Regions from separate parts of the Mycobacterium sp. NGS68 genome, predicted to be linked through region 1. Evidence: riboswitches for the same ligand, from Rfam matches in the RefSeq annotation. Region 1 holds a riboswitch; each other region holds the start of a gene.

Region 1 (7,958 bases):
CTCGGCCGGTTTGAACCCGCCCATGCGGCCCCAGTGGCGACGCACCGCGTCAGAGCGGACATGTCCGATCAGCGGTTCGAATGCCTTCCAATCGCGGGGCGCGCGGCCACCCGAGCCCTTAATCAGCCCGAAAAGCCGCGGGGGACGCCGCGTGTCGAGTCGCGTCAGTACCCACCCGGCGCCGCTATCTTCGAGCGTGACGTCGTATGCGCGAATCAACTCGACGGCAGCCACATCGATCAACCGATGGCCGAGCACGTCTGCACGCAGCAGCACCTCACCTTCTCGGCGCTCAAAACCTCGAAGGTCAACCTTGTTCTTGGCCAACACAATTTGGTCCGACGCGAATCGGTGAATGGCCAGGCTGCCGATGAACACGCGCCGCCCGCCGACCCCGGCCACGATCCCGGTCACCAGCGGATACTCGTGGGCACCGCGTAGGCGGACGATCACGTCCTCGACTCGGCCCACCGCCTCACCAGTGCGGGCTCGCACCGGGCCGCGCAGCAGCTGGGAGAGATGGATTATCGGTAATCCGTGATTGGGCTCGGGCGTCTTATCCGGCGTGCTCACTGGGCCCTCCTCGACACTTCTTCTGGCCTTCGATCGACTGCGGATCAAGCAGGCAGCTCGAGACGCCGGCGTCACCGCCGCTCGGTGCGCCACGTCGCGGCCGCCATCGTGAGAGCGGGGCCAACAGGAACTTCGTGGTCACAATGCACCCTTCGAAGATGGTCGCTATTCGGTTTCGAATCTGGATTAGGGAGAGGTCAATCGTTGGCTAGCCAGCAGCTGGCGGGCGCCCCATCACGCGGGGGCGGGATCCGTATATCGGAGCCGAGAACTCGTCCTCGTGGGTCGCTGCCGTCCCTCCCAGCGGCATCCCTGGCATGCCCACGGGCCCAACATCTTCCATCACCATCGGGGTAGTGCCCAGCACACCGTGGTAGGCCCCCTGCCCAAGACGGCTCGTTGCCGCGACGGGGCTGATTGTCGCTCCGCTCGCGCCCCATGCCGGCGGGACCGAGATCGCTCCGACCAGGCTCGCCCGCCCCATCTGCGCCGACATCGCCGAGGCGGTGCTGGTTAACCCTTCTCGCCCCAGCGCCCCTGCCTGACCAAGGCCGGAGGCCAGATTCGCCTCGTCCGCCAACGCATCAGCACCGTTGGTGGCGGGCAATAAGAAGTTGTACGCCGTCACCGAATCGACCACCGATGTCGGGTTGAGTATCCCGCTGGTGGTGAATGCGTTGGAGAAGTTGGCGACACTCGCGTTGTCGAGGAAGCTTCCGACCAGGGACCCGTTCGACCCGTCGAGGAAGTTGAGCACCCCGGCCAGGCCGGTAGCGGAGGTGTTGGTGTCGGGCGCGAGTCCAAGCCAGGCGGCTAGTCCGGATGCGTCCGTCGACGTAGTGGTGGGGGTCGAGGCGTTGGCGGCTCGGGCGACTGTGGAGGCCTGGTTGGCCACGCCTTCGGCATTGGTCGGTGATAGTGGCGCGGTGAGAGGCGTCAATTGTGTCGCTGCGCTCGAGGCGTTGGCGTAGCCGTTCATCGCAGCCGCATCTTGCGCCCACATTTCCCCGTATCGGGCCTCGGCGGCGGCGATCGCCGGGGTGTTTTGGCCAAAAGTATTGGTGGACAACAATATCGCTAGTTCAGCTCGGTTTGCCGCGACCACGCCCGGGGGCACCGTCATCGCAAACGCCGACTCAAAGGCGGCGGCGGCCACATGGGCTTGGGTGCCGGTCTGCTCGGCCCGGGTGGCAGTGGCGCTGAGCCACTCCAAATAGGGAGTGGCCGCGGCCAACATCGACATCGACGAAGGACCCAACCAACTCTCACTGGTGAGCGCATCTACCACTGAACTGTAATACGCTGCAGTGGAGCGCATTTCACTGGCCGTCGTGCTCCAGGCGGCCGCGGCGGCAAGCATCGACGCGGGCCCCGGGCCCGAATACATTCGGGCCGAGTTAATCTCCGGCGGCAACGTCGCGAAATCCAGCATGAATTCTTCTCCTTCAAAGCGCTACCCGCCGGCAGGCGGGCGCGGCATCACTACTGGGCGAAATCCGTATCTCGGAATGGAGCGGCGGCGCCGCCCGCCTGTGGCCCCTACCGGCGCAAAGCCACCCTGGCCGCCCGCCGGGGATGTTCCGATGTCGGCGAGGCCACTGGCCGGCGACGCCGTCCCGGCCGGGCTGATTGTGGTTGCCGAGGTCCAGGACGGGGGTACCGACAACGCGCCGACCAGCCTCGTACGACCCATCTCAGCCGACGCTGCGGCACCCGGGCCGGCCAGTTCCGCCGGCGCAGCGGGTCCCAGCTCCGATATCTTCTCCCCGGGAATCGCTAACGCCGGCGTGCTGATTGCTTCCTTGTCGCCGCTCATCAAATAGTTGAAACCCGCCACCGTGCCCAAGATGAATTGCGGGTTGAACGGACCGCCGGCCAACGCCCCGTTGGTCACCGCGGTGCTGAAGAAATTGCCATTCCAGAAAGTCCCCAGCGCCGAATCATCCGACCCGTTCAGCAAGCCAGCCAGATCCGACGACAACGATCCGAAGGAGGAGGAGGACCCCGTAGCCCCGGAGGTTGCCGACGACAGTGTCGACTGCACAGTGCCAACCGGTGTTTCGGCCGCTTGAGCGACCGCGGCGGTTTGGCCGGCCACGCTTTCGGGTGTGGTGGGTGATTGCGGCGCGGTGAGCGGCGTCAATTGTGTCGCTGCGCTCGAGGCGCTGGCGTAGCCGTTCATCGCGACGGTGTCTTGTGCCCACATTTCGGCGTAGTGGGCCTCAGTCGCGGCGATCGCGGCGGCGTTTTGACCAAAGATGTTGGTGGCCGTCAACGTCGCAAGCTGGACGCGGTTGGCCGCGACCGCCGCCGGGGGCACCGTCATCGCAAACGCCGACTCATATGCAGTCGCGGCCGCGCTGGCTTGGCTCCCGGCCTGCTCGGCCCGGGTTGCGGTGAGTGCCAGCCACTCCAAATAGGGGGTGGCTGCGGCCAGCATCGACACAGACGACGGACCCAACCAGCTCTCGCTGGTCAGCTCTGAGACCACCGAGCCGTAACAAGTTGCTGTGGAGCGCATTTCAGCTGCCATCGTGTTCCAGGCTGCGGCGGCGGCCAGCATCGGTCCTGACCCAGGACCGGAATATATTCTGGCCGAGTTAATTTCCGGCGGCAGCGCCGCGAAATCAATCATTGATCTATCCCCAGCAGCTCACCGGGCCGCGGCTGTGTTGGCTGCCTCGGTAGCCGCATAGGATGCGGCGCTGGTCTGCAACGTGGCAACGAACATCTCATGCATCGCCGCGGCCTGGGCGCTCACTGCCTGAAACGTTCGGGCGTGTGAGGCGAACTGCGCGGCCGTCAAGAACGACACCTCGTCGGCAGCGGCGGGCACCACATCGCTCATCGGGGCGGCGGCTGCCGCATTCTGCGCGGCCAGCGCCGATCCCACGGCCTGTAAGCGGCTGGCGGCGGCGGTCAGCGACTCGGGTTGTGCAGTGACAAAAACCATCGGAACTCTCCTCATGAAAACAAGCAAGCTTCAGCTACGGTGCGGCAAGCGCACGCGGCCACCACATCTCAGCTCAGGCGGCTGATGTGAAAGTAAGCTTCTTACAGGATGATTCAGGCAGAAGCGACGCTGGGGCAGGGTCGGGACGAAATGCCGATGAATCGCAAACAGAGTCTATGTCTATCGCCCGGAGTCAATTTCGCTCCCACCTCCTCGCGGCCAGGCATGCTGGGATGCCACTTATCGCAATGGGATGAGAGCCCGGCGGGACGGCCGAGCCGGCACCCCTCTCGTCAGAGCTTCGGCACCACACGGCGTATCCGGACCATGTGCGGTCCGGAAGCCACTTGGGCTCAACCCTTAATCCGGGAAGAGCTGTCCTGACCCTGGGCGTCTTTCGACGTTCGAGGTCAGTGGCCTATATCCGTGCGGACGCCTCACCTAGCGAGGTGCTTGCGAGTCAATCCTGCACCTGAAAGCCAACTCGAGTCAAGAATGTTGCGACGCGATCGCGACAATTTCATTTCAACGACCATTAACGGCTACCCGCTCCACCGGTCATTCCATGCCGTCGCGATCGAGATACGCAAACTACATAGGCTTAGCGCCATCCCAGATCGACCCACCTGTTATCTGGAGTTTTACGTTTTCTTTACGGTTGCCGGATACCTGTCCTAGCTACGAAGGGGCGAATGCAGCAAGCAAAGATGTCGCCCGGCTCATGAAGTACGAGCCACCGGGAAATGGCGTTGCGGGGCCTTCGCCGCGCCGACGTTCGTGAGCCGCGGGGCGGTGCCGAATCGCTGCGTTTTCCACCTTTCATGAGAGCCCGAACCTTGCGGATGGGAACGAGTAGTGCCTGGTCCAGCGCGGCGTTAGAGTCGCGTGGGCGACGGCAGGCCTGGACGGACGTGGCGATTTTGGTCTGTTTTGTATAAGGAACCTTGAATTGGCAGGTTATTCACAGGCTCGACCCATTTCCGCCAGCCCGTTCAAGGGTTAAGATCATCGCGGGCATTTGACGTTGTTCGAGACAAATGTCGATATCGCAGTGGCTGGCGGTGCCATTCGTGGGCTCGCAATGTTGCCGTGGACTGTATCGACTCTGAGATCGTCGAGAATTAATCGCGCTACCGGTGATCCGGTGCAGAAATACGTCCGCGCCAAGGCTGCTCGGAATACCGACGCGCTTTCATTCTCAGGCAGCGGCGGTTGATTATCTGGGCGCAAACCAAGCCTCGGTTAGAGCTCATTGAATATCCCGCATTCCGGTCGTGCGGTGCCTTGCTTCGGCATGCCTTGGAGGTGCGGAGGTGCGAATGAATGCGGTCTTCTTCGGTCTCACGTAGACGATCCGGTCACGTAAAGCACCTTCCAATCGCTTGGGGCACAACTATATTCAGACTCGCGGTTCACCTTCCCGCGGCATATCCGGCCGGCATTGCGGCGGGTGGCCACGACATGGACCGGCTTGGACGGCTGAAAACCGTGTTGTCCCAGGGGAACCAGGCAACCCGGCATCCCATCGCGCGAAGGCCGAATTCGCCCACCCGAAGTTCCGCGAAAAGCTGCAACGACCGCCGACCCCCGCGCAGGCAACTACTCGAATCTTCGCGCATAGCCGACCGTGTTGTACCGACTCTCTCTGGGGGGTTGGTCGTCGTCGTGCTGCTGGGGCGCCCGTCCCTTGCGCAGTGTGCACATCAATTCCCGGTAAGGGCCAACGAGGTAGGCGGTGTCGCCGGCTCCAAGACGCGCGTCGGACAGCGGCTGCAGCTGGACGGGCGCGCCCGGGCGGGTGATCGCGATGACGCGTGTTTGGGTGCATTCCTCTGCCACTCGCAACCCGTCAAGTTCGCTGCCGGCCTCTACATGCATCGCGCCTACCATGTATGTGCTCTGACCCACCGAAAATGTGTCCAGCACCTCGAGCCCCAGCGCGGCGCCGACGAACCACGGCGCGGCCAGTTCCACGGTCGATCGAACGTTTTCGAAACCGAAGCGCTGTGCCACCGCGAAGCCGAGTTCGCGATCGTATATCCGTAGCACAAGGGGTACCTCGGGCCGGTTGAGTGCGGGTATCACGGCAGGGCCATACATCTCACGCAGCACAATCCCGGTCTCGATGTTGAACATGTCGTCCTGGGTCAATACGGCGACCGCTCCAGCGCGGTCGATGCAGGCCGACTCCAGCGTCTGTTGCAGCGTCGCGTCTCCGAAGATCACCGGTACGTCGCGTTCTGCGACCAGGGGCAGCAGGGGATTGTCTTCGTCGTTCGTGATCACCGCGACGGCGTATCCGGCGTCGGTCAGCTCATCAACTACGCGAATACCAACCGAACCCAGCCCTACGACGATGACGTGGTAACGCAAATGGCGCACCCGCCGGCGTCCGGCCGTATGGACGAACCGGCGCGATAGCAGCAGGTCGGCGATGAACGCCACGAGGACGGCCGTGTTTGCCATGCCGACGAACATCAGGACGACGCTGAATGTTCGCAGCCAGGTGGCTTGTTGGACGAAGCTGACGTCGCCGTAGCCCACCGTTGTGATCGTTTCGGCGCTGAAGTACAACGCGTCGAGCCATGTCATGCCCGGAGGGCGTTGGTAGCACAACCGCAATAGGATCGTCGAGCTGATCAGCAGGGCCATTCCGATTGCCGCCGCGGGATAGAACGCCGGGTTGACGTCGTCGCGCATGGTGCGCGCGGTGTCGAACAGTCGCCGCAACAACGGCCAGCGGGTGCGCGTAACGATAGGCCTGGAACTCTTCATATCCCGGGCGGCCAGCTGCTCGGCGGTGCCGATCACCGCGGTCCAGTCGCCGGCATGCACCTGCAGGTCGCGTTCCGGGCAGGCGATCATCTCGCCGAGGGAGTCCGAGTTTTCGCCCCGGATCACCGCCACCGGTGCGAGGTCGCCGTGGATGTCACGCAGCGTCGCATCACGCGGCGCCTTACTACCCCAGACTGCGAATTTGATGCCGGCCGCCTCAAACGGGTGCATGGTGAGGGCCAGGCACGCCTCGACGACTGACGGCGCGGCGAGGTCAGCTACGTCGAGGATCGCCCCGGGCCCGTTGTTGGCGGCCATCGCTCCCCGCACCACGTCGTTGTCCAAACGCACCACCACGCGTACATCCGGATTGGCTTTCCTTGCCAACAGCGCGATCTCGAGATTTGTCGAATCGTCGTCCCCGGCACAGACGACGGCGAGCGCGCGGGCGATCCCGGCGTCACGAAGCGCCCGAGCGACCCCGGCGCCGGAGAGCCTGACAACGCGTGCACCGGCGTTGCTCAGGTCTTCGACGATCGTCGTGGCAAGCGCATCATCACCGCTGACAACGACGTGGCCGTCAAGGGGACCGTCGAATTCCTCGAAGTCGACGAAGCCGATCTGGCGACTATCCCCTAGTGGCTCTAAAACATGCATGATTGAAATCCATTTCTGCAGAACCTGAATTGGCCGGGTCTACAGCAGCGCTCGCTGTGCGTGGAACAGCTAATGGACCAGGCGCAGCGCGGCCGCCCGGGGACCGGATGCACGCGACACGAAGTTTCGACCGGAACTGGGACTATCGCCTGGACTCATCTGGCCCTCACCTCCCTGCCGCCAGGACACACGCGGGTGTCGCCGCTCCATCAGGTACCGAAACGGAGATCTCTCTCGTCAGAGCTCTGGCACTGCACGGCCTACCCGACGTGTTCGGAGTCGCTTGGACTCCATGCCGGGAGGAACAGTACTGCCCGGGACGCCTCTCGACGCTCAGGCCAATGTCCTATGCCACACATATGCTTCACCTAGCAAGATGCTTGCAAACTCCAATAATTGCGGCTCAGGTGGCCTAAGTCAATCCGACTGTTCGCCTCGGCAACGCAACGCGCGAGCCGTTATTCGTCGAGGCCGTGCTCGATGGCGTAGCGGGTCAGCTCCACCCGGTTGGCCACCTGCAGCTTGCGAAACGTCGCCTGGACGTGGTTTTCCACGGTGCGATGGCTCAGCGACAGCTTTTCGGCGATCTGCTTGGCGGACAATCCCTTCGCGACGTAGCGCAACACCTCCGTCTCGCGCTCGGTGAGGCTGGGGCGGGCGGGGCCGTCGTCCGGGCTCTGGGCGATCCGCCGGTACTCGCCTAATACCAGCCCCGCCAGGCTAGGGGTGAACACGGCGCGGCCGGCGGCGGTGGCCCGCACCGCTTCGGTCAGCTCGGCCTTCGAGGCGCTCTTGACCAGGTATCCCGCCGCCCCGGCCTTGACGGCTTCCAACACGTCGTCGCGCTCGTCGGAGGCCGACAACACCAGCACCTTGGACGACGGCGAGACGGCGAGCACGTCCGTTGTCGCCTGCACCCCGGTGCCGTCGGCGAGCTGCATGTCCATCAGCACCACGTCGGGCTTGACCACGGCCGCCCGGCGTTTCGCCGCGCCCACGC
Region 2 (7,958 bases), on a different contig from region 1:
GACGGCGGGCTGATGCGGCGCCTCTCCGGCGGCGACCTCCCGCAGGGCCTGGGCCAGCTCAGCGTGGCTGGCGGCGACGACGGCCGTGCGCACCGGCCGGTGCCCGCGCCGGCGAGCCAGCGTGTAGGCCAGGTCCGCCAGCGGCGCGTCGCCGGCGTGTTCGTCCAGCCACTCCGCGATCCGCCGGGACGTCTGGCGCAGCGCCGCGGCCGAGGTGGCCGACAGCGGGAACAGGAACTCGTCGGCGGGCGGGCGGGCGCCCTCGGTGTGGACCGGCGCTGGTGAGGGGGCTTGTTCCAACACGGCGTGCACGTTGCTGCCCGACATGCCGTACGACGACACCGCGGCGCGCCGGGGCGCGTCCGCAGGGCCGGGCCACAGCGTGATTGTTTGCGGCACAAAGAGCTTGGTGTCGGTCTGGGCCAGCTCGTCGGGCAGCCGGGTGAAGTGCACCATCGGCGGCACCACGCCGTGCTGCAGCGACAGGACCGTCTTGACCAGGCCCACGATGCCCGCGGCGGCCTCGGGATGCCCCAGATTGCTCTTCGCCGACGTCAGCGCGCAGGGCCGGTCGATACCGTAAACCCTTGCCAGGCTGGTGAATTCGATGGGATCGCCGACGGGTGTGCCGGTGCCGTGCGCCTCGACCATGCCGATGGTGGCGGCGTCTCGCAAATCCAGGCCGGCCGCGGTTAACGCCGCGCGATAGGCCACCACCTGCGCATCCGCCGATGGGGTGGAGATGTTCTCGGTGCGACCGTCCTGGTTGGTCGCCGTGCCGCGTAGCACGGCGCGAATGGGGTCGCCGTCGCGCAGCGCGTCGGGCAGCCGCTTGAGCAGCACCACCGCGCAACCCTCGGAGCGGACGAAACCGTCGGCGGCCGCGTCGAACGCGCGGCAACGGCCCGTCGGGGACAGCATGCCCAGCGCCGACGCCGACGCGTACAGCTGCGGCTCCAGCATGACCATGCAGCCACCCGCCAGGGCCAGGTCGCTCTCGCCGTCGTGCAGGCTGCGGCACGCCATGTGCACCGCGAGCAGGCTCGACGAGCAGGCGGTGTCGACGGTCATCGCGGGGCCCTGGAGTCCCATCGCATACGAGATGCGGCCCGAGCCCATGCTGAACGGCAGCCCGGTGAACCCGTACGGATCTTCCAGCGCGTCGGCCTGTCCGGTGACGAACGAGTAGTCGCTGTGGGCCAGGCCGACGAACACCCCGGTCAGCGAGCCGTGCAGCGCCGTCGGCGCCACGCCGCCGTGTTCCACGGCCTCCCACGCGGTCTGCAGCAGCAGGCGGTGCTGCGGGTCCATCGCGGTCGCTTCGCGCTCGCCGATGCCGAAGAACTCCGGGTCGAAACCCGCGATGTCGTCGAGGAATCCGCCCCAGCGCGACACCGACCGGCCGGGCACGCCGGGTTCGGGGTCGTAGTAGTCGTCGGCGTTCCAGCGTTCGGCGGGGACCTCGGTGATCAGGTCGTCGCCGCGCAGCAGTGCTTCCCACAACTTGTCGGGGGAGTCGATGCCGCCGGGCAGCCGACAGGCCATGCCGATGACGGCGACCGGCGTGACACGCGCCTTAGCCACAGTCGCCCAACCACGCCGTGCTCACCATTGCAGCCGATCTCCAAAACCTCGAGTGAACAGCAGGGTAACCGCTCGGGGCCCGTTCCCGAGACAGCCACGCCGCGCGCGGCTCGACGGCGCGGAGTATTTGCTGGCCGGTGCGGTTTACCATGGCCAAAGAGGGTGTCCCGCCAGCGCACGGAGGGCTCAGACCATGACAACATCCCGGGTTCCGCTGTTGCCGGGCGACGAGGCCAAGGCCGCCGCGGACCAAGCGGGTGTGCCCGACTACATGGCCGAGCTCAGCATCTTTCAGGTGCTGCTGAACCACCCCAACCTCGCGCGGACGTTCAACGACATGCTGGCCAACCTGCTGTGGCACGGCGCCCTGGACCCCAGGCTGCGCGAATTGGTGATCATGCGGATCGGCTGGCTCACCGGGTGCGACTACGAGTGGACCCAGCACTGGCGCGTCGCGTCGCGGCTGGGGGTGCCCGCCGACGACTTGCTCGGGGTGCGGGATTGGCACGGCTACGACGGGTTCGGCCCCTCCGAGCGGGCGGTGTTGGCCGCGACCGACGACGTGGTGGGTCAAGGCTTCGTCAGCGCCGCGAGCTGGGCCGCGTGTGAGCGTGAATTACAGGGTGACACAAAGGTTCTCATCGAGCTCGTCACCGCGATCGGCGCGTGGCGGATGGTCGCTTCGCTGCTGCAGAGCCTGCAGGTGCCGCTGGAAGAGGGCGTGGCGAGTTGGCCGCCCGACGGGCGGTCGCCGTAAGCGGGTGTCGGGTTGTGTCACGCCTGATGCGGCGATGCGTGACATAAGCCAACATTCGGGCACCGGTGAGATAGCGTCGAGAAATGCGCACCCGAGTCGCCGAGATGCTCGGCGTTGAGTTTCCGATCTGCGCCTTCAGCCACTGTCGCGATGTCGTGGCCGCCGTGACCAACGCCGGCGGCTTCGGGGTCCTCGGGGCTGTCGCGCACAGCCCCGACCGGCTGGACAGCGAGCTGACCTGGATCGAGGAGCAGACGGGAGGCAAACCCTACGGGGTGGACCTGCTGTTGCCGCCCAAGTACGTCGGCGCGGAGCAGGGCGGCATCGACGCGAAGGGGGTCGCCGACCTGTTGCCGGGTGAACACCGAGCGTTCCTGGACGACCTGCTGCTGCGCTACGGCATCGCGGCTCCGGAGGGCGAGCGGCGGCAGCCGTCGGGGCGTGGGCTCAACGTGTCGCCGAAGGGCTACGAGCCGTTGCTCGAGGTGGCGTTTGCCCACGATATCCGGCTGATCGCGAGCGCGCTGGGCTCGCCGCCCGCGGATCTGGTGCGACGGGCCCACGACCACGACGTGCTGGTGGCCGCGCTGGCCGGCACCACGAAACACGCGCGCGGGCACGCCGCGGCGGGCGTGGACCTGATCGTCGCGCAGGGCACCGAGGCCGGCGGCCACACCGGCGAGGTGGCGACCATGGTGCTGGTGCCCGAGGTGGTGGATGCGGTCGATCCGGTTCCCGTGCTGGCCGCGGGCGGGATCGCCCGCGGCCGTCAGATCGCCGCGAGCCTGGCCCTGGGCGCCGAGGGGGTGTGGTGCGGGTCGGTGTGGCTGACCACCGAGGAGGCCGAGACGCCGCCGGTGGTCAAGGACAAGTTCCTGGCCGCCAGTTCTTCGGACACCGTCCGGTCGCGGTCGATGACCGGCAAGCCGGCCCGGATGCTGCGTACGGCCTGGACCGAGGAGTGGGAGCGGCCCGACACCCCCGATCCACTCGGCATGCCGCTGCAGACCGCGCTGGTCAGCGAGCCGCAGGTGCGCATCAACCAGGCCGCCGGCCACGCCGGCGCCAAGGCGCGCGAACTGGCAACGTACTTCGTCGGGCAGGTGGTCGGATCGCTCGATCGGGTCCGGCCGACGCGGGCTGTGGTGCTGGACATGGTCGAGGAGTTCATCGAGACGATCGGCCGACTCGAGGGCCTGGTCGACGAATGAGTCGGCTATTCGCCGGTTCTCACAAAAGTGTTCGTCTTGCCTTAAAAATTCGTAAATATTCGGGAACGAGTCGCCGAAAGGTTTGACCGCGCCGCGTCGGGTGGGGCATCATCTCTCGGGTAAGCACCTCGTTAGGTGAGGCGGCTACACGAACACAGGCCACTGACCCCGAACGTCCAAAGACGCCCCGGGTCAGGACAGCTCCTCCCGGATTAAGGGTTGAGCCCAGGTGGCTTCCGGTTTGCCGGACACGTCGTGTAGTGCCGAAGCTCTGACGAGAGGGGTGCGAGTTTCCGACAGTCGTCGGCATCTCTGTACTCCTGCGTGTGACCAGATTGTGCGGGCAACCGCGCGTCGTGACCGTCGAGGAGGTGAGGGACGCATGAGTTCCAGTGGTAGTCCGGGTCGATATCCGGACTGTATGTCGTCCCAATCCGACCTCCGGCGCAGCGTTTTCAGCGTTCTTAGCTGAGTCGCCACCGGGTCCGCCTGCCCGGATCGGAACCGGAACGGGACGAACTGCGTCAGTTCAATTCAGTTCCAGTGCTTTTCCCGATCCTTGATGCTCCGAGGAGGCGATCATGACCGTTGCCCTGTACGACGAAGTAGGCACCCGCACCACCGCACCCCAGCTGCACGTGGTGCGCGACGAGACCCCGGTCGAGATGCCGGCGCCCATGATGGTGCTGCGCCGCGAGTACCGCTACGGCGACCCGCTGGTCGACGGTGCCGCCAAGCTGATCAGCGTCCCGCTGCGGCACGTGTACGCGGCGTTGTTGCGCGTCGGTGTGCTTGAAGTCCAGGGGTAGCCCATGGAGCAGTCGCGAGCATGGCGGCTCCGAGGGGTCACCCGACCGCAGAAGTAGCAGAAGAAGCAGAAGTAGCTCTGCGATTCGGCGACCCCTCGGAGCCCAGTAGAATCACCGCAACGGCACCGATCCGGCTATCACCGGGGAGCCTTCGGAAGAACGGCGTTGCAGCCCAGTAGAACCGAACGGGTGGGCCCGTCACAGCCTGCAACGAGCGGTCGCGCGTAAGCGCGGCAAGCGGGGTGGTACCGCGGCGCTCGCGCGTCCAGCGCGTCGTCGTCCCCGTGCCTGCACCGATGGCACAGGAGACCGATGACCGACAGCGCCTACCCCCTCACCGACCTGGGCGCCGACCCGCGGGCCGGGTCCCCGAATTTCCCCGCGCTGGAAGCCCAGGTCCTGCACTACTGGTTCCACGACGACACCTTCCGGGCCAGCATCGCGCGTCGCGACGGCGCCCCCGAGTACGTGTTCTACGACGGGCCTCCGTTCGCCAACGGCCTGCCGCACTACGGTCACCTGCTCACCGGCTACGTCAAGGACATCGTGCCGCGGTACCGCACCATGCGCGGGTACAAGGTGGAGCGTCGATTCGGCTGGGACACCCACGGGCTGCCCGCCGAACTCGAGGCCGAACGCCAGCTGGGCATCACCGACAAATCCCAGATCGACACGATGGGCATCGCCGCCTTCAACGACGCCTGCCGGACATCGGTGCTGCGCTACACCGACGAGTGGCAGGAGTATGTGACCCGCCAGGCGCGCTGGGTCGACTTCGACCACGACTACAAGACGCTGGATCTCGGTTACATGGAGTCGGTGATCTGGGCGTTCAAACGCCTGTGGGACAAGGGGCTTGCGTACGAGGGCTACCGCGTGCTGCCCTACTGCTGGCGCGACGAGACCCCGCTGTCCAACCACGAACTGCGGATGGACGACGACGTCTACCAGAGCCGCCAGGACCCCGCCCTGACGGTCGGGTTCACGGTGGCCGGCGGCCCGCTCGACGGTGCCTACCTCCTGATCTGGACGACGACGCCGTGGACCCTGCCGTCGAACCTGGCGGTGGCCGTCAACCCGGACGTGAATTACCTGCAGGTCCGGGTGGGCGACAGGCGGTACGTGCTGGCCGAGGCGCGGCTCGGGGCCTACGCGCGCGAACTGGGGGAAGAACCCGAGGTGCTCGGCACGTATCGCGGCGCCGACCTGTTGGGCGTGCGCTATCTGCCGCCCTTCCCGTATTTCATGGACACGGCCAACGCATTTCAGGTACTGGCGGGCGACTTCGTCACCACCGAGGACGGCACCGGCATCGTGCACATGGCGCCGGCCTACGGCGAGGACGACATGGTCGTCGGCGAGGCCGCGGGGATCGCGCCGGCCACCCCCGTCGACGCGAAGGGCCGCTTCGACTCGACTGTCCCGGATTACCAGGGGCAGCACGTATTCGACGCCAACACCCAGATCATCCGCGACCTGAAGAGCCAGAGCGGTCCCGCCGCGGCCAACGGCGCGGTGCTGCTGCGCCACGAAACCTACGAACACCCGTACCCGCACTGCTGGCGTTGCCGCAACCCCTTGATCTACCGGGCGGTGTCGTCGTGGTTCGTCGCCGTGACGCAATTCCGTGATCGCATGGTGGAACTGAACCAGCAGATCACCTGGTATCCCGAACACGTCAAGGACGGCCAGTTCGGCAAGTGGCTGCAGGGTGCCCGCGACTGGTCGATCTCGCGAAACCGCTACTGGGGCACGCCGATTCCGGTGTGGAAATCCGACGATCCGGCCTATCCGCGCGTCGATGTCTACGGCAGTCTCGACGAGTTGGAGCGCGACTTCGGGGTGCGGCCGTCGAACCTGCATCGGCCGTTCATCGACGAGCTCACCCGGCCCAACCCCGACGATCCGACCGGCGCTGCCACCATGCGCCGCATCCCCGACGTGCTCGACGTGTGGTTCGACTCGGGGTCCATGCCGTACGCGCAGGTGCACTATCCGTTCGAGAATTCCGACTGGTTCGACAGTCACTATCCCGGGGACTTCATCGTGGAGTACATCGGGCAGACCCGCGGCTGGTTCTACACCCTGCACGTGCTGGCGACCGCGCTGTTCGACCGGCCGTCGTTCAAAACCTGCGTGGCGCATGGGATCGTGCTTGGCTCCGACGGGCAGAAGATGAGCAAGTCGCTGCGCAACTACCCGGACGTCTACGAGGTGTACGACCGCGACGGCGCCGACGCCATGCGGTGGTTCCTGATGGCGTCGCCGATCCTGCGCGGCGGCAACCTGGTGGTCACCGAGCAGGGCATCCGCGAAGGGGTGCGCCAGGTGCTGCTGCCGCTGTGGAACGCCTACAGCTTCCTGTGCCTGTATGCACCGAAAGTCGGTGTCTGGCGGTCGGATTCGACGCATGTGCTGGACCGCTACATCCTGGCCAAGCTGGCGGTGTTGCGCGACGACCTCACGGACGCGATGGAGGTTTGCGACATCTCCGGAGCCTGCGAACAGCTGCGCCAGTTCACCGAGGCGTTGACGAATTGGTATGTGCGACGGTCGCGTTCCCGGTTCTGGGAAGAGGACGCCGACGCCATCGACACCCTGCACACCGTGCTCGAGGTGACGGCGCGGCTGGCCGCGCCGCTGCTCCCGATGGCCACCGAGGTCATCTGGCGTGGCCTCACCGGTGAGCGGTCGGTGCATCTGACGGACTGGCCTTCGTCCGACGTGCTGCCCGCGGACCCGGGCCTGGTGGCCGCGATGGACCAGGTGCGTGAAGTGTGCTCGGCCGCGTCTTCGCTGCGCAAGGCCAAGAAGCTGCGGGTGCGGCTGCCGCTGTCGAAACTCACTGTGGCGGTAGAGGATCCGGCTCGGCTGGAACCGTTCGTCGACCTGATCGGTGACGAGCTCAACGTGAAGCGGGTCGAGCTGACCGACGCGATCGACACCTACGGCAGGTTCGAGCTTGCGGTCAACGCCCGGGTGGCCGGGCCGCGGCTGGGCAAGGACGTGCAGGCGGCGATCAAGGCGGTCAAGGCCGGCGAGGGCGTCGTCAACCCCGACGGCACGTTGACCGCCGGTCCCGCGGTGTTGCAACCCTCGGAGTACACGTCGCGGCTGGTGGCCGCCGACCCCGAGTTCACGGCGGCGCTGCCCGGCGGCGCGGGACTGGTCGTGTTGGACGGCACGGTGACGCCCGAGCTGGAGGCCGAGGGTTGGGCCAAGGACCGGATCCGGGAGCTGCAGGAGCTGCGCAAGTCGACGGGCCTGGACGTCTCCGATCGGATCAGCGTGCGGATGTGGGTTCCCGCGGTGCGCGCGGACTGGGCACAGACGCACCGCGACCTCATCGCCGGCGAGGTGCTGGCCACCAGCTTCGAGTTCGGCGAGCCAACCGATGGCGTGGAAATCGGCGACGGCGTGCGGGTGTCGATTTCGCGCGCCTGAGTGGTGCGAGACGCCTGCAGTCAGTCACACGCGCCACAGAAGCCTCTGGTCGGAGCGAGTGCCGGTTTGCCCACCTTCGCGCGACAAGTTGTTGCTGTCGGGGCTGGAGTGATAGGCCTCGCGACGGCCTGCGGTGAGGGCATATAGCTATAC
Region 3 (7,958 bases), on a different contig from region 1:
GCGGCGATGGACTTTGGCGCACTACCTCCGGAAATCAATTCCGCACGTATGTATTTGGGGCCGGGCTCGGCGCCGATGCTGGCCGCCGCTTCGGCCTGGAGCGGCCTGGCCGAGCAGCTGCAATCGACGGCATCCTTTTATCTGTCCGTGATTTCGGGCCTGACCGAGGAAGGCTGGCTGGGGCCGGCGTCTGCGACGATGGCGGCCGCGGTCGCCCCGTACATGGCCTGGATGAGCAGCACCGGGGCGCAGGCCGAGCAGACCGCCGCGAACGCAACCGCGGCCGCGGGGGCCTACGAGGTCGCGTTTGCCACGACGGTGCCGCCGGCGGTGGTCGCGGCTAACCGCGCTCAGCTGATGTTGCTGGTCGCGACGAACTTCCTCGGCCAGAACACCGCCGCGATCGCGGCCACCGAGGCCGAATACGGCGAGATGTGGGCACAGGATGCGGGCGCGATGTACGGTTACGCCGCCGGTTCGGCGGCGGCCGCCGAACTGACGTCGTTCTCGCAGCCGCCCCAGACCACCAACCCGTCCGGACAGGCCGCCCAATCCGCCGCGGTCTCCCAGTCCGGCAACACGGCGGCTGCCAGCGGTGTGCAGCAAACGCTGAACCAGCTGACATCCGCGCTTCCCAACGCGTTGCAGTCCCTCACATCGCCGCTGGCGGCCGACGACCCGACGTGGGATTTCCTGAACTCCAACTTCTTCAACGGGATCATCTCGGGCGGCTATACCAACCCGGCCATAATCCAGCAGACGGTCACCGCGGCGATGGCCGACATCAACGCCGTCGCGCTGGGCGGCGCACCGGAGACCACCGCGCTCCCGCCGATGGGCGCGGGCACCGGGAACGCCGTGTGGACGCCGTTGATTTCACCACCCAACGCGTCGTTGAGCTCTGCGCTGGCCGTGCCGTCGGGCCTGTCCGGCATGAACGCCGGCACGGTGTCGGCCGGGGTGCATCAGGGCGCCTTGGTCGGGCGGCTGTCCGTGCCGCAGAGCTGGTCCGCGGTGGCCCAGGTGGAGAACCACGCCGGCGTGGCGCTGCCCGGCGGCGGCTGGAACGGCGCCGCGGTTCCGGAGGGGAGCGCGGCCGGCGCACCCGGCATGCCCGGCTTTCCGGTGGGGCGCGGAGCCGGATCGCACTGGGGCAACGGGCCTCGGTACGGCTTCCGCCTCACCGTGATGTCGCATCCGCCCGCCGCGGGGTAGCCGGATCTCGGTCATTTCCCGGCCTTTTGGTGACGACGCAATCGCGCTCGGGTTGCAGCTGAGTTGACTCACAACGATGTGAGTGCCACCATAGCCTCTGTATGCACCTCGCTAGGTGAGGCGTCTACACGGATACAGGCCACTGACCTCGAACGTCGAAAGACGCCCAGGGTCAGGACAGCTCTTCCCGGCTTAAGGGTTGAGCCCAAGTGGCTTCCGGCTCCACGGAGTCGGATACGCCGTGTGGTGCCAAAGCTCTGACGAGAGGGGTGCCGCGCCCGGCTTGTTTGTCGGGCCCTCAACCTCGCGTACACCACATGGCATCCCCGTGTGCCCTGGCCGAGAGGAGGTGAGAGCGAAATGAGTCCTGGTGATAGTCCGTATTCCAGACCGCTGACCATTTCGTTGCGATCCGACCCCGGCACCCCTTCCACAGTCTGAATCGGCTTACGCCGCAAAAGACTTCACGCTTCCGCTGCGCGGATGCGTGCTGTTGGACTGCGTAAATCCAGCGCCCGGGTCCCCTTTCCGACAAGGAGAAGCCCAATGTCGTTCGTAGTTGCGCATCCAGAAGCGCTGGCCGCCGCCGCCGGCCACTTGAACGCCGTCGGATCCGCGATGGCCGCGCAGAACATGGCCGCGACCGCCGCGACGACCGCTCTGCCCGCCGCCGCAGCGGACCCGGTATCGGCCTTGGCGGCAACACAATTCAACGCCCACGGCGCGATGTACCAGGCCGCGGGCGCCCGGGCGATGGCCATCCACGAGATGTTCGTCGCGATGTTGGGTGCCAGCGCCGAGTCCTACACCGCCACCGAGGCCATCAACGCGATCGCTGCCCGCTGAAGGGGAGGCAAACGATGACCGCCGCACTGGATTTCGCGATGCTTCCGCCCGAAGTCAACTCCGCACGGATGTACGCGGGGCCGGGATCGGCCCCGATGCTGGCCGCCGCGTCGGCGTGGAACGGGCTGGCCGCCGAGTTGCGCTCGACCGCATTGGTTTACGGTTCGGTGCTGGCCGCGCTGACCGGCGAGGAATGGCATGGTCCGGCGTCGGCGTCGATGGCCGGCGCGGCCACCCCGTACGTGGAGTGGATGGACATCACCGCCGCGCAGGCCGAAGAGACCGCGGCCAAGGCCGAGGCCGCCGCCGGCGCGTTCGAGGCCGCGTTCGTGGCCACGGTGCCGCCCCCGCTGATCGCCGCCAACCGCAGCCAACTGGCCGTGCTGGTGGCCACCAACATCCTGGGGCAGAACACCGCCGCGATCGCGGCCACCGAGGCCCAGTACGCGGAGATGTGGGCCCAGGACGCCGCGGCGATGTACGGCTACGCCGCGTCTACGGCAACGGCCACCCAGCTCACCCAGTTCGCCCAGCCGCAGGAGACCACGAGCTCCGGTGGGCTGGCCGCGCAGTCGGCGGCGGTCGCTCAGGCCAGCGGGGTGGCCGCGGGCAACCAGCAGTCGACGCTGTCCCAGCTGATGTCCGCGATACCCACGTCCCTGCAACAACTCGCGTCGACGGTCGGAGCGGGATCCACGGGGACGTCTTCCGGCGGCAACGGCATCTGGGATGTGTTGGGGCTGAATTCCAATTTCTGGAACACGGTGGCGTCATCCGGGCTCGGCATGGCGCCGGTCACGGCGCTCTCGTCGTTGATCGGCCTCGCCGGCAACGGCGCGAATGCCGGTGTCGTCGGGGGTGCCATTGGGGACGCAGCGAGCGCCCTGACCAGCCCGTTCGTCGGCGTGGGCGGGGTGGGCGGGCTCGGCGGCGCGGTGTCGGCGGGTTTGAGCAAGTCGGCCGCGGTGGGCACGTTGTCGGTGCCGCCGGGCTGGACCGCCGCCGCGCCGGTACACGGCCCGCTGGGGTCCGCACTGGGGGGCACGCCGATGATCGCGCCGCAGGGTGCGGCCGGCATGCCCGGAGTGCCGTTCGGCGGCGTGGGCGCCCAGGGTTCGGGCCGCGCCATGCCCCAGTACGGCTTCCGCCCGAACTTCGTCGCGCGCCCGCCTGCCGCCGGCTGACCTCGACGGTGTATCCGGCTCTCGGCGTTGGCTTTTCGTGCCGTCGCGGGGCCGACGCGGGCTCCGCGGCGGTGCCCTGACCCCCGCCCTGACCGGCGGTTTCGGGCCGCGGGGCCGCTCCCGCCCGTTTCCCAGCGAACTCGCAGCGTCGCTGCAGGCTTTCTGCAGTAGCGCATATGTATTCTTGGTGAAATTCGTTGGGAGAGAGTATGCCAATTGCCAACCGATTCGACGGTGTCGAGGCGGCGGGGAACCGGATATCTCGTCTCGGTTGCCTGTCACGACGAGATTATGGGTGCGATTTTCCTTGACCCGTAATTTGACTATTTCAACGACAGTCCAATAAGGGGTAAATTCCGGCCCGCCGGATTTAGAGCAAACAATAAAGCCAACAGCCGGTCATGTGCTAGACAAGCCTGTGACCTGGCATTTTCGTGTGTCCACAACCAAAATTAAACAAAGATCTCACACCCGGTCTCGACCGCAGTGATATTTCTGTTTACATGATGATTACCTGCCGGGAACGCATCGTGAATAAGTTCAATGCAGGCTGGTCACCACGTGAAAGCGCTGCGCCAGAGTCGTGGACGATATAACAATTTCCGAATCGCTACGGTGGCCGTCCCGCAACTCGAAATAGGGCCGAGCTACAACCTGACTACATCGTCGAAAGGGGTAAGACATGTCGTTTGTGACCACCCAGCCGGAGGCGCTGGCAGCAGCCGCCAGCAGTCTGACGGGCATCGGTTCGGTGATGAATGCCGGAAGCGCGGCCGCGGCCGCCCCGACCACCGGCGTCATTCCCGCCGCGGCCGACGAGGTGTCGGCGCTCACCGCGGCACAGTTCGCCGCGCACGCCCAGATGTTTCAGGCGATGGCCGCCCAGGCGGCGGCGATTCACGAGCAGTTCGTGACCGCCCTGACGACCAGCTCGGCGTCATATGCGGCGACCGAGGCGGCGAACGCGGCCGCTGCGACCTAGGAACCGGGGGAATCAGGAGTGTTTGTCGATTTCGGTGCGCTTCCGCCGGAAGTCAACTCCGGCCGCATGTACGTCGGTGCCGGATCGGGGCCGATGCTGGCCGCAGCGGCGGCCTGGGACGAGTTGGCGGCGGATTTGCAGAGCACGGCGGCCTCGTACGGGTCCACGGTGAGCAGCCTGGCGGCGGGCCCTTGGACGGGTCCGTCCGCGATGACGATGGCCGCCGCCGCCGCACCGTACGTCGCCTGGATCAACGCTGCGGGCACGCAGGCCGAGGTGGCGGGCACCCAGGCCAAACTGGCCGCGGCCGCCTACGAGACGGCTTTCGCCGGCACGGTGCCCCCGCCGGTGATTGCGGCGAACCGGGCATTGCTGGCGGCGCTGGTCGCCACCAATATCTTCGGGCAGAACACCCCGGCCATCATGGCCACCGAAGCCCACTATGTGGAGATGTGGGCCCAGGACGCGGCCGCGATGTACGCCTACGCCGGTTCCTCCGCCAGCGCGTCGCAGCTGACCCCGTTCACCGAGCCGCCGCAGACCACCAACACGTCGGGCACCGCCCTGCAATCCGCCGCGGTTTCGCAGACCAGCGCCTCGACCGGGTTGGACATCGGTTCGAAGCTGTCCCAGCTGATCAACTCGGTGCCCACGATGCTGCAGCACCTGGGAACGACGCTCGGCAACACCGGGCAGGCCGGCGGTGCGGGAAATCTGTTGTCAGGGCTCGACATACCGCAGTTGGCCAACGTTTCGCTGCCGACCAGCCTGACCTCCGACCTGACCAACTGGAACACCATCATGTCCACGCTGGTATCGAGCCCATATTCACTGCAGGGTCTCTCGTCGATACCCGGTGGCCCGTTCCTGTCATTCGGGCAGGTCTATGCGTACGCCCAGAACGGGCAGGGCCTGCAGTCCTTCTTCGGACCCGCCAAACCCATCGCGGGGGCGCTCGCCCCGCTGGCCAGCGACCTCCCCGCACACATGCCCGGCGCGAGCCTGACCGGCAGCGCGACATCCGCCTCGATGGGCCGTGCGGCGCTGGTCGGCAGCATGTCGGTGCCCCAGGGGTGGACCCAGGCCGCCCCGGAGGTCAGGTTGCTCGCCTCGGCGCTGCCCAACAACCTGGCGGCTCTACCCGAGGCCGCGATGGCCGACGCCGACGGCAGCATGTTCAGCCAGATGGCCCTGTCCAGTCTGGCCGGACGGGGTCTCGGCGCAACCACTTTCGGGTCCGGGGGCGGGGGCATGGCGCGCGCGATGAGCAGCGTCGTCGAGGCCGATCCCGCCGCCGCCACGATCATCGTGCTCCCGGCGCTCGAGGACTAAGGGGAAGTCGACATGTACTACGCAACGCTTCCACCGGAGATCAACTCGGGGCGGATCTACGCCGGACCGGGCTCGGGCTCGATGCGCGCTGCCGCGACGGCGTGGGAAACGCTGGCCGCCGACCTGCAATCCACCATCGGCTCGTACTCGTCGGTGGTGTCCAGCCTGACCAGCGGGCCGTGGATCGGCCCGTCGGCGATCAGCATGACCGCCGCGATCACGCCCTACCTGACGTGGATGCAGTCCACCGCCGCGCAAGCCGCCGAGGCCGCCACGCAGGCCACCGCCGCGGCCACCGCCTACGAAACGGCGTTCGTCGCGCACGTCCCGCCGACGGAAATCGCCGCCAATCGCAGCCTGCTGGCGCAACTGGTGGCGACCAACATCTTCGGCCAGAACACGCCCGCGATCGCGTCGACCGAAACCCAGTACGGCGAGATGTGGGCTCAGGACGCGCTGGCCATGAACAGCTACGCCGCCTCCTCGGCGACCGCCAGCAACGTCACGCCGTTCACCGCCGCACCGCAGGTCACCAACGAGGCGGGGGTGGCGGGGCAGGCCGCCGCGGTATCCCAGTCCGCCGCGACCGCGGCCGGCAGCGTCCAATCGGCGGTGTCGTCGCTGACGTCGATTCCCAACCCGCTGTCCTGGGCGTTGCAGGTCGGCGCGAACCTCAGCACCGACTACACCCAAACGATCAACGGTCTGCTGAATTCCCTCTTCGGACCGAGCGCGGCATCGTCGCTGGCGCTGGTCTACAACGCGATCAAGACGCCCCTGGGCTTCACCACGGGCTTCAACGACATCGGTCTGCTCGTCAACTTCCCCGCATCCCAATTCCTGAAGTTCGCCCCGCACGCGGCGGCGGGCGGGCTGCTCCCGAAGGACCTGCTCGGGGGCGGCCTGACGCCGCACTGGGGCCGGGGCTGGCTCACCGGCGCAACCAACCCGGTGCATGCGGACTGGGGACGCGGCACACTGGTCGGAAAGCTGACCGTCCCGCCGAGCTGGGCGGCAGCCACGCCGGACATCAGGATGGTCGCCGCGGCCTTGTCCGAGGCAGGGGCGGACGCCGTGCCGGCGGCCGCGCTGGGCGAGGCGAGCCTGTTCAGCTCGATGTCCGCGGCCGGCATGCTCGGCAGTGCCTTGGGCGCCGGGGCACCCAGCGCGCTGTCGGGTACCCGCGTCCGAGGTCGGCTCACCCCGATCAAGGACCTGAAAGACGCGACCTCGCCGGAGAAGCTCAAGCGCCTGGTAGCCCAAATCTCGGAGAAGCCCGAAAGCGTGCAGCACCACAGCGTCGACCAGGAGGGCCTGGACAGCCTGCTCGAGCAACTGGCGAAGAAACCCGGAATCCACGCCGTGCATCTGAAAAGCAAGTCTCAAGTCGTGCCGTCCGATGCGCAGTTGGGTTGACAGACAGCACGATTCGACGCGGCAGCCGTTGGGAGGACCAATTGTGAGAATGCACCTTGCGCTACTCGGCGTGGCCGCCGTGATCGGCCTCGCCGCGCCGGCCTACGCCGACCCGGCCCCCGAACCCGCCGGCGACGACAACGGATTCATCGCCGCGCTGCAGCAGAGCGACATCGGCTTCGGCAACCCGGCGTCGGCGATCACGTCGGCCAAGGCGGTGTGCACCTGCCTGAACAACGGTGAATCGGGGCTCGAAGTCGTCCACGATCTGAAGACCCACAATCCTGCTATCACCATGGAGCACGCGAGCAAGTTCGCCGTGATCGCGGCGCAGTTCTACTGCCCCAACCAACTCTCCAAGGCATAGCAGTCGTTTACGGCTCAGCACGTTGAGCCGCTTCCTCGTTCGGTAGCGCAGCAACCGCATAACCTGGCGCGCATCAGTTAGCGCCACGCCCCGGTCACCTCGACCGCGCCGCTCCTGGTACGGGCCGCGCGATGATCGCCGCACGGCACCGAGTCACCGACCGATCTGATGGATTTCATATGAACTCCACAGATTTGCCAGCACGCCCAAATGCCCGTGATTACCATGGCGGCCAACCAAGGAATCGGAGGGAATACGGAAGGCCGCCCAACCATCGCCGCCGGCAGGGTTTCTCACGTCGTCACCAGTGAGGTAGCCCGTGCCCTCGGCGGCGGACAGGGGGAGCCGCTGGCGACGGCCGGGGGCAGCCGGCGACCGCCGGGAGCATCATGATTGCTGATAACGGGGCCGATATCGCTCCGGCTGCCGATGTGATTCCTGTTGGCGCCGAAGGGCTTTCGGCTCATGACTGGCGCCGAACGGCGGGTGGCCGCGGCGAGGGCGGACCCGGTTTCGTCGCAGGCCGCGGACGCGACCGACACGCTCACGGTTGCTTGCGGACGGGCTTGCGGACGGCCTTGAGGACGGGGAGGTAAAGGCGTGTTTGTGGACTTCG
Region 4 (7,958 bases), on a different contig from region 1:
CCGATCAGCCTGCTGCCGACCTGCTTCCCGGCGGCGGTCACGATCGACCCCTCCGCCTTGTCGTGCAATCCGGGCACCAGGGCAAGCAGCCAGATGAGCAGCGGGTAGCCCAGGCCGAGGATCACGGTGAGCACGAGCAGCGCGCGCAGGGCGGCCCAGTGTTGGCGAATTATGTTGGTGTAGTGCATCTCACGCCATTCCCGGGAGCAGTTGGACCAGCAGGTCGATGAGTTTGATTCCAATGAAAGGTGCGACGATGCCACCGAGTCCGTAGATTCCGAGGTTGCGGCTGAGCAGCTTCGAGGCCCGGCTGGGCGTGTACCGAACGCCCCTCAGCGCCAACGGAATCAGCGCGACGATGACGATCGCGTTGAAGATCACCGCGGACAGGATCGCCGACTGCGGACTGTGCAATCGCATCACGTTGAGCAGGTCCAGACCGGGGAACAGCGTCACGAACATGGCGGGGATGATCGCGAAATACTTGGCGATGTCGTTGGCGATGGAGAACGTCGTCAGTGCCCCGCGGGTGATCAGCAACTGCTTGCCGATTTCCACGATTTCGATCAGCTTGGTGGGGTCGGAGTCCAGGTCCACCATGTTTCCGGCCTCTTTGGCCGCCGATGTACCGGTGTTCATCGCCACGCCGACGTCGGCCTGCGCCAGCGCGGGGGCGTCGTTGGTGCCGTCGCCGGTCATGGCCACCAGGCGCCCGCCCTGCTGTTCGCGCTTGATCAGCATCAGCTTGTCCTCCGGCGTCGCCTCGGCGAGGAAGTCGTCGACCCCCGCCTCCTCGGCGATTGCCTTGGCGGTCAACGGGTTGTCGCCGGTGATCATCACCGTCCGGATGCCCATCAGCCGCATCGCGTCGAATCGGTCGCGCATACCCTGCTTCACCACGTCTTTGAGGTGGATGACGCCGAGCACGTCCGCTTTCTCCACCCCGTCGAGGCCGATGACCTGGCCCACGACCAGCGGGGTGCCGCCGGCGGCGGAGATGCCGTCGACGATCTCGCCCAACTCGGCGGGAACGGTGCCCCCGTGGGCGCGCACCCACTCGGCGACCGAGTTGGCCGCGCCCTTGCGGAGCTGGCGCCCGTCGACGTCGACTCCGGACATCCGGGTGGTCGCACTGAATTCGACCCAGGTCGCGTTGGCGAGCTCGCCCGGGGTCCGCGCCCGCAGGCCGTACGCGTCCTTGGCGTAGACGACGACCGAACGGCCCTCGGGGGTTTCGTCGGCGAGGCTGGACAGCTGCGCGGCGTCGGCGAGCTCGCCGTGGGTCACCCTGGAGAGCGGAATGAACTCTGACGCTTGGCGATTGCCCAGCGTGATCGTTCCCGTCTTGTCCAGCAGCAGGGTGTTGACGTCGCCGGCGGCTTCGACCGCGCGGCCGGACATGGCCAGCACGTTGCGTTGCACCAGGCGGTCCATGCCGGCGATGCCGATGGCCGACAGCAGCGCGCCGATCGTGGTGGGGATCAGGCACACCAGCAGGGCCACCAGGACGATGCCGCTGATGCCGGCGGCGCCCAGGGCCGACGTGTCCGGCACGCCGGGGTTGCCGGCCTTGGAGTAGATCGCCAGCGGCTGCAGCGTCGCCACGGCGAACACGAAGATGATCGTCAGGGCCGCGAGCAGGATGTTGAGCGCGAGCTCGTTGGGCGTCTTCTGCCGGTTGGCGCCCTCGACGAGCGCGATCATCCGGTCCACGAAGCTCTCGCCAGGCTTTTGGGTGATCCGGACCACGATGCGATCCGAGAGCACGGTGGTCCCGCCCGTCACCGCCGAGCGGTCGCCGCCGGATTCCCGGATCACGGGTGCCGATTCGCCCGTGATGGCCGATTCGTCCACCGACGCAATGCCTTCCACGACGTCGCCATCGCCGGGGATGACCTCGCCTGCGACGACCACCACGACGTCGCCCTGTCGCAGCAGCGGCGCCGCGACATCTTCGGGCGCGCCGGCGTGACCGGGCGCCCAGTCCGTCAGCCGATGCGCGATGGTGTCGGCCTTGGACTTGCGCAGGGTATCGGCCTGGGCCTTGCCGCGGCCCTCGGCTACCGCTTCGGCGACGTTGGCGAAAAGCACTGTCAGCCATAGCCAGAACACGGTCAGCCAGCTGAACCAGGTGTCGTCTCCGAATGCGAGCACCGTCGACCACACGGCGCCGATCTCCACGATGAACATCACCGGGTTGCGCCACAGGGTGCGGGGGTCGAGCTTGCGCAGCGCGTCGGGCAGGGACTTCAGCAGCAGGGCGGGGTCGAGCAGGCCGCCCTGCAACTTGTCGCCGGGCACGTGGCTGGTGCGCCGTCGCACCGGCGAAATCGTGGTGTCCGTGGCATTCATGGCTCAGTGGATCCCTTCGGCGAGCGGCCCCAGGGCCAGCGCGGGCAGGAAGGTGAGGGCAACCAGGATGACCGTCACACCGACCACCAGGCCGACAAATTGCGGCCGGTGGGTGGGCAGGGTGCCGCTGGACTCGGGCGTCGCACCCTGGCGGGCCAGCGAACCGGCCAGCGCCAGCACCAGGATCATCGGCAGGAAGCGGCCGAACAGCATCGCCAGGCCCAACGCGGTGTTGTACCAGTCCGTGTTGGCCGACAGGCCCGCGAAGGCGGAGCCGTTGTTGTTGGCCGCGGAGGTGAACGCGTACAGCACCTCGGACAGGCCGTGCGGCCCGGTGTTGGCCATGCCGTCCCGCTGTCCGGGCAGCGCCATCGCGACGGCTGTCCCGAGCAGCACCAGCAGCGGGGTGACCAGGAAATAGCCTGCCGCCAGCTTTATTTCGAGCGACGTGATCTTCTTGCCGAGGTACTCCGGCGTGCGGCCGACCATCAACCCTGCGACAAACACCGTGATGACGGCCAGGATCAGGATGCCGTACAGACCCGAGCCGGTGCCGCCCGGCGCGACCTCACCGAGTTGCATGTTGAACATCGTCATCAGGCCACCGAGGCTGGTCAGGGAGTCGTGGGTGGAGTCCACCGCGCCGGTGGAGGTCAGCGTGGTGGCGTCGGCGAAGACGGCCGAGTTCGCGACCCCGAGCCGCTGCTCAACCCCCTCGCTCGCCGCGCCGGCCGCCATCGGGACGGTGCCGTGGTGCTGCAGTTGGAACAGCATCATGAACGTGACGCTGATGGCCGCGATGATGCTCACGACCGCGGCGATCGCGTAACCCTGCTTCTTGCTGCCCACCATGCGGCCGAACGTGCGTGGTAACGAGAAGGAGATGACCAGCAGGAGGAAGATCTCCACCCAGTTGGTCCACGCCGTGGGGTTCTCGAACGGGTGCGCGGAGTTGGCGTTGTAGAAGCCACCGCCGTTGGTGCCCAACAGCTTGATCGATTCCTGGCTGGCGACCGGTCCGCCGGTGATGGTCTGCCCGCCTCCTGCCAGCGTCGTCACGACCTGGTCGTTGAGGTGAAAGTTTTCGATCACGCCGCCGGCGACGAGCACGACCGCGGCGAGGATGGAGATCGGCAGCAGGATGCGCAGCGTGCCGCGCACCAGGTCCACCCAGAAGTTGCCGAGCTCGCTGGTGCGCTGGCGGGCAAACCCGCGCACCAAGGCCACGGCGACGGCCATGCCGACCGCGGCGGACACGAAGTTCTGCACCGCTAAACCGGCCATCTGGACCAGGTGGCCCTGGGTGGACTCGCCGGAATAGGACTGCCAGTTGGTGTTGGTGACGAAGCTGACGGCGGTGTTCCAGGCCAGGGACGGAGTCATCTTCGTCGCGGGGTCGTGCAGGTGCAGCGGCAGCTTGCCCTGCACCAATTGCAGGACGAACAAAAAGATCACGCTGACCGCCGAGAAGGCCAGCACGCTGCGCGCGTAGGTTCCCCAGGTCTGCTCCGAGCGGGAGTTGACGCCGATCAATCGATAGACCATCGACTCGACGCGCGAGTCTTTGTCCGACGTGTATGCCCGATACATGTAGTCGCCGAGGGGCACATGCACCAGGGCCAGCGCCGCGACCAGGACGACGAGGAAGATGAGGGGTGCCGTCAAGTCCGTTGTGCTCACTAGAACCTCTCCGGAAATAGCAGAGCGCCAACGAGATACAGCGCAATAGCGATCGAAAGCGCTAGACCGATGGCGTTTTCGTAGTTCATAGCCGCTCGACCAGCTTCTGCATCAGGCCGAGCAGCGCGAACACCGCCAGCGTCAGCGCGAGGTAAACCAACACGCCCATCATTTCTCCCATCCGGCTTGGCCACGGCGCTGTCGCGGGCGTAGTCAGCTTGAAATTAGATCCGGCCGGCGGCCCGCGCGGGCGGGTTGACGCTTTCCTAACGTCCCTGGCAGCCACCTTTACGTTTTCTTAACGGGTGCTGTGACAGCGATGCGAATCGCCGTTCTCCGCTTGACGCGCTCCGTTGTTCGGGTCTTTAATGAGCCTGCGCTTCGTTAGGTGAGGCTTCTGCGCGAATACAGGCCACTGATCCGACGACGTCGAGAGACGCCCAGGGTTAGGACAGGTCTTCCCGGCTCAAGGGATGACCCAAAGTGGCTTCCCGCCGTGTCGGCGGGATACGTCGCGTAGTGCCAAAGCTCTGATGAGAGAAGTGTTTCGGTCGTCCCTTGGGGCGCCCCGATCGATTCTTCTCCCAACAACCTGCGTTGCGTTGACGGCCGATGCGTGCGCGCATCCGATCGCGAGGAGGTGGGGACGACATGGCACTCGGTGATAGTCCGTACCCCAGTCCGGCGCGAAAGACGTTGTCTCTCAGGCCTGCTCACAACCGGCTGACTGCGTAAGTCGCGACCTTAGCCTGTTGCGCCCCAAGAGGGTTGCGTAGCAGGCAAGTCCGGCGTGCGCGCCGCCGTTCCTGCGTCGTTGCCACAACACGCCGCACCCGACTCGACTTGGAAGTTCAATCATGAGTTTTCTCAACTGGAATGCGCGGTACTCGGTGCCGGCGGACTCCGCCGCCCAACGGCGCAACGGCGACCGGCCGGACCCGCCGGCCGCAGAGACGGGTGCGGTGCTCGATTCTGCGCACATCGGCGACATTCACGGCGCGCTGGGCAGCATCGGCCAGCACGAAACCGCGCATGGCCGCAGCCGGTGGCAGCGGCTGCGGCTGTTGCTGGCGGTCATGGGCCCTGGCCTGATCGTGATGGTCGGCGACAACGACGCCGGCGGCGTCGCAACCTACGCGCAGGCCGGGCAGAACTACGGCATGACGCTGCTGTGGACACTGGTGCTGCTGATCCCGGTGCTCTACGTCAACCAGGAGATGGTGGTGCGGCTGGGCCTGGTGGCCGGCGTCGGGCACGCGCGGCTGATCTTCGAGCGGTTCGGAAAGTTCTGGGGCGCCTTCAGCGTGGGCGATCTGTTCGTCGTCAACGCGCTGACGATCGTCACCGAATTCGTCGGTGTGTCAATGGCGTTGGGCTATTTCGGGTTGCCCAAGGCCGTCGCCGTGCCGTCGGCGGCGATCCTGTTGTTCGCGGTCGTCGCCGGTGGGTCATTTCGTCGGTGGGAGCGGCTGCTGTTCGCCCTCATCGCGGTCAACGTGGTCGTCTTCCCGCTGGTTCTGATGCTGCATCCCAAGGCCGGACAGGTCGCTTCCGGGCTGGTGCCGTCGTTCCCGGGTGGCCTCAACTCGACGCTGCTGTTACTGATCGTGGCGATCGTCGGTACCACGGTGGCGCCCTGGCAGTTGTTCTTCCAGCAATCCAACGTGGTCGACAAGCGGCTGACACCACGCTGGATTCACTACGAACGCATGGATCTGCGCATTGGCATTGCGGTGGTGACGCTCGGGGCGACCGCGATCATGATCGCGGCGGCATTCGGGTTGGCCGGCAGCGAGGCCGCCGGGAACTTCACCGACGCCGGCTCGGTCGCCTCCGCGCTCAGGGACAACATCAGCCCTACCGCCGGCGGGTTGTTCGCGATCTTGTTGCTCGACTCCTCCCTGATCGGTGCGAACGCGGTGGGACTGGCCACCACCTACGCGCTCGGTGACACGTTCCGGCGCCGTCATTCCCTGCACTGGAAGCTGACCGACGCCCCGGCGTTCTACCTGGCCTACGGGCTGCTGTTGGCCGTCGCCGCGGCGGTCGCGTTCAGCCCCGACTACGTGCTGGGCGCCCTCACGCTCGGAGTGCAGGCCCTCGCCGGAGTGCTGCTGCCGTCGGCCACGGTGTTCCTGGTGTTGCTCTGCAACGACAAGCAGGTGCTGGGCCCGTGGGTGAACACCACCCGGCAGAACGTGGTGGCCGGCACCATCGTCTGGGTACTGGTGCTGCTGTCGCTGGCACTGACGGCCGCCACGATCTTCCCCCATCTGTCCACGGCCACCATGGAATTGGGCTTCGCGGTCGGTGCGGCCGTGGGTGTCGCCGGCGGTGTGGCGCTGTACGGGAACCACCGGATCGAGGGGTTGCGCGAAAAGCGCCGGCGGCTGGCTCGGGTGCGGGCCGCGTTCAGCGGCATCGATCCCGTTGACATCGATGAGGTAGCGGCGCTGCCGCACGATCGTGCCGACCGTCGGGCGGTGCACGAACAGGACCGATCGACCTGGCGCACACCGGCGCTGGAAGACCTCGAAGGGCCCATCGTCACTCCGCTGCGGTTGGCCGGGATGATCGCGCTGCGCGCCTACCTGCTGGTGGCCACCGCCCTGGTCGCGGTGAAGATCGGCCAACTCATCGTGGGCTGACCGCGGGTGCCCGTCCGCTACGCGTTGTCGCTGGTGGGGACGTCGATCAGCGGAATCCGCAGCCGGAACACGGTCCGGCCGTTGGCTGACTCGGCGGTGACCGAGCCGTGATGCGCCTTGGCGATCGAGCTCACGATGGCCAGCCCGAGGCCGTTGCCCGACCCGTTGGTCCGCGACTTGTCGGCGCGGACGAACCGCTGGAACAGCCGCGGCAGGATCGCGGCGTCGATGTCGGGTCCGTCGTCGTCGACGGTGAGTTCGGCGAAGGGCGCGCCGGGGCCGCGATAGTGACGGGTGATTCCCGTCGTGACAGTAACCCCGGGTGGCGTGTGTACCCGGGCATTGGTGAGCAGGTTGCTCACGGCCTGGTGCAGGCGGGCCTGGTCGCCGCGGACCCATACCGGTGCGTCCGGCAGGTCCTTGACCCAATTGTGGGTGGGCGCGGAGACGGACGCGTCGTTCACCGCGGTGATGGCGAGGTCGGCGAGGTCGACGTCTTCGGTCTGCAGGTCTTCACCCTCGCCCAACCGCGACAGCAGCAGCAGCGAGTCCACCAGCGACGTCATGCGCCGGGCCTCGGACTCGATGCGGGCCAGCGCGTACTCGGTGGTGGGGGGTAGGGCCGAGCTGTCCTGGCGGGTCAGTTCGGCGTAGCCCTGGATCGACGCCAGCGGGGTGCGCAGTTCGTGGCTGGCGTCGGTGATGAACTGGCGCATGCGCAGATCGGAATCGGCGCGGTGCGCCAGCGCGCTGTCGACGTTGTCGAGTAGTCGGTTCAGCGTGTGTCCGACGATGCCGACTTCGTTGTCGGGGTCGGTGTCCTCCGGTTCCACCCGGGTGCTGATGCGATGGTCGTCGCCGGTGAGGGGCATCGCCGCGACCTCGGCCGCGGTCGCGGCGACCCGCCGCAGCGGGCGAAGCGCGAGCCCCACCACCCATACCGTGAGCCCCGCCGTGATCGCCAGCGCGGTCGCCACGAGGATCGTGGTGGTGATGTTCTTGCGCTCGATGATCTGGTTGGCGAGGTTCAGCGAGACGCCGACGACGAGCACGTCGGAGCCCTCGATGCTGCAGTCAACGCGGTAGGAACCGAGGCTGCCGAGCTTCTGCGTGCGCGCCGGTCCGTCGACCCAGTGCTGCGCCTGGATGGCGCGGACGACGTCGGGCGGCGCAGGCCGTGCCTGGTCTTCGGAGAAGACGGCCGAGCCGACCACCACTCCGTCGTGCAGCACGGCGATGATGTTGCCCGGCGTCTGCCCCGGAAACTCCAGCAGCGCT

Evidence for each region. Region 1 has a riboswitch for magnesium ahead of AC5Y5V_RS03900 (PE family protein). Riboswitches for the same ligand answer to the same signal wherever they lie in the genome.
Region 2: it holds a riboswitch for magnesium, as region 1 does, so the genes downstream of both, AC5Y5V_RS20435 (Rv1535 family protein) here and AC5Y5V_RS03900 (PE family protein) in region 1, are expected to answer to the same signal.
Region 3: it holds a riboswitch for magnesium, as region 1 does, so the genes downstream of both, AC5Y5V_RS14065 (PE family protein) here and AC5Y5V_RS03900 (PE family protein) in region 1, are expected to answer to the same signal.
Region 4: it holds a riboswitch for magnesium, as region 1 does, so the genes downstream of both, AC5Y5V_RS23995 (NRAMP family divalent metal transporter) here and AC5Y5V_RS03900 (PE family protein) in region 1, are expected to answer to the same signal.

Annotation. Positions count from the first base shown of each region.
Region 1 covers NZ_JCALCE010000002.1:211,329-219,286, forward strand. The annotation lists gene AC5Y5V_RS03885 (magnesium transporter MgtE N-terminal domain-containing protein) at 1-525, opposite strand, end outside; gene AC5Y5V_RS03890 (PPE family protein) at 782-2,005, opposite strand; gene AC5Y5V_RS03895 (PPE family protein) at 2,027-3,208, opposite strand; gene AC5Y5V_RS03900 (PE family protein) at 3,227-3,526, opposite strand; M-box (ykoK) riboswitch at 3,805-3,982, opposite strand; gene AC5Y5V_RS03905 (NAD-binding protein) at 5,126-6,958, opposite strand; gene AC5Y5V_RS03910 (response regulator) at 7,417-7,958, opposite strand, start outside.
Region 2 covers NZ_JCALCE010000019.1:85,498-93,455, reverse strand. The annotation lists gene pks2 (sulfolipid-1 biosynthesis phthioceranic/hydroxyphthioceranic acid synthase) at 1-1,584, opposite strand, end outside; gene AC5Y5V_RS20445 (carboxymuconolactone decarboxylase family protein) at 1,778-2,341, shown strand; gene AC5Y5V_RS20440 (NAD(P)H-dependent flavin oxidoreductase) at 2,425-3,552, shown strand; M-box (ykoK) riboswitch at 3,673-3,842, shown strand; gene AC5Y5V_RS20435 (Rv1535 family protein) at 4,134-4,361, shown strand; gene ileS (isoleucine--tRNA ligase) at 4,674-7,805, shown strand.
Region 3 covers NZ_JCALCE010000011.1:31,642-39,599, forward strand. The annotation lists gene AC5Y5V_RS14060 (PPE family protein) at 7-1,215, shown strand; M-box (ykoK) riboswitch at 1,316-1,491, shown strand; gene AC5Y5V_RS14065 (PE family protein) at 1,762-2,061, shown strand; gene AC5Y5V_RS14070 (PPE family protein) at 2,076-3,245, shown strand; gene AC5Y5V_RS14075 (PE family protein) at 3,928-4,227, shown strand; gene AC5Y5V_RS14080 (PPE family protein) at 4,294-5,559, shown strand; gene AC5Y5V_RS14085 (PPE family protein) at 5,572-6,975, shown strand; gene AC5Y5V_RS14090 (DUF732 domain-containing protein) at 7,016-7,342, shown strand; gene AC5Y5V_RS14095 (PPE family protein) at 7,949-7,958, shown strand, end outside.
Region 4 covers NZ_JCALCE010000027.1:75,761-83,718, forward strand. The annotation lists gene AC5Y5V_RS23970 (potassium-transporting ATPase subunit C) at 1-188, opposite strand, end outside; gene kdpB (potassium-transporting ATPase subunit KdpB) at 190-2,352, opposite strand; gene kdpA (potassium-transporting ATPase subunit KdpA) at 2,356-4,032, opposite strand; gene AC5Y5V_RS23985 (potassium-transporting ATPase subunit F) at 4,032-4,121, opposite strand; gene AC5Y5V_RS23990 (potassium-transporting ATPase) at 4,118-4,213, opposite strand; M-box (ykoK) riboswitch at 4,406-4,581, shown strand; gene AC5Y5V_RS23995 (NRAMP family divalent metal transporter) at 4,890-6,680, shown strand; gene AC5Y5V_RS24000 (sensor histidine kinase) at 6,698-7,958, opposite strand, start outside.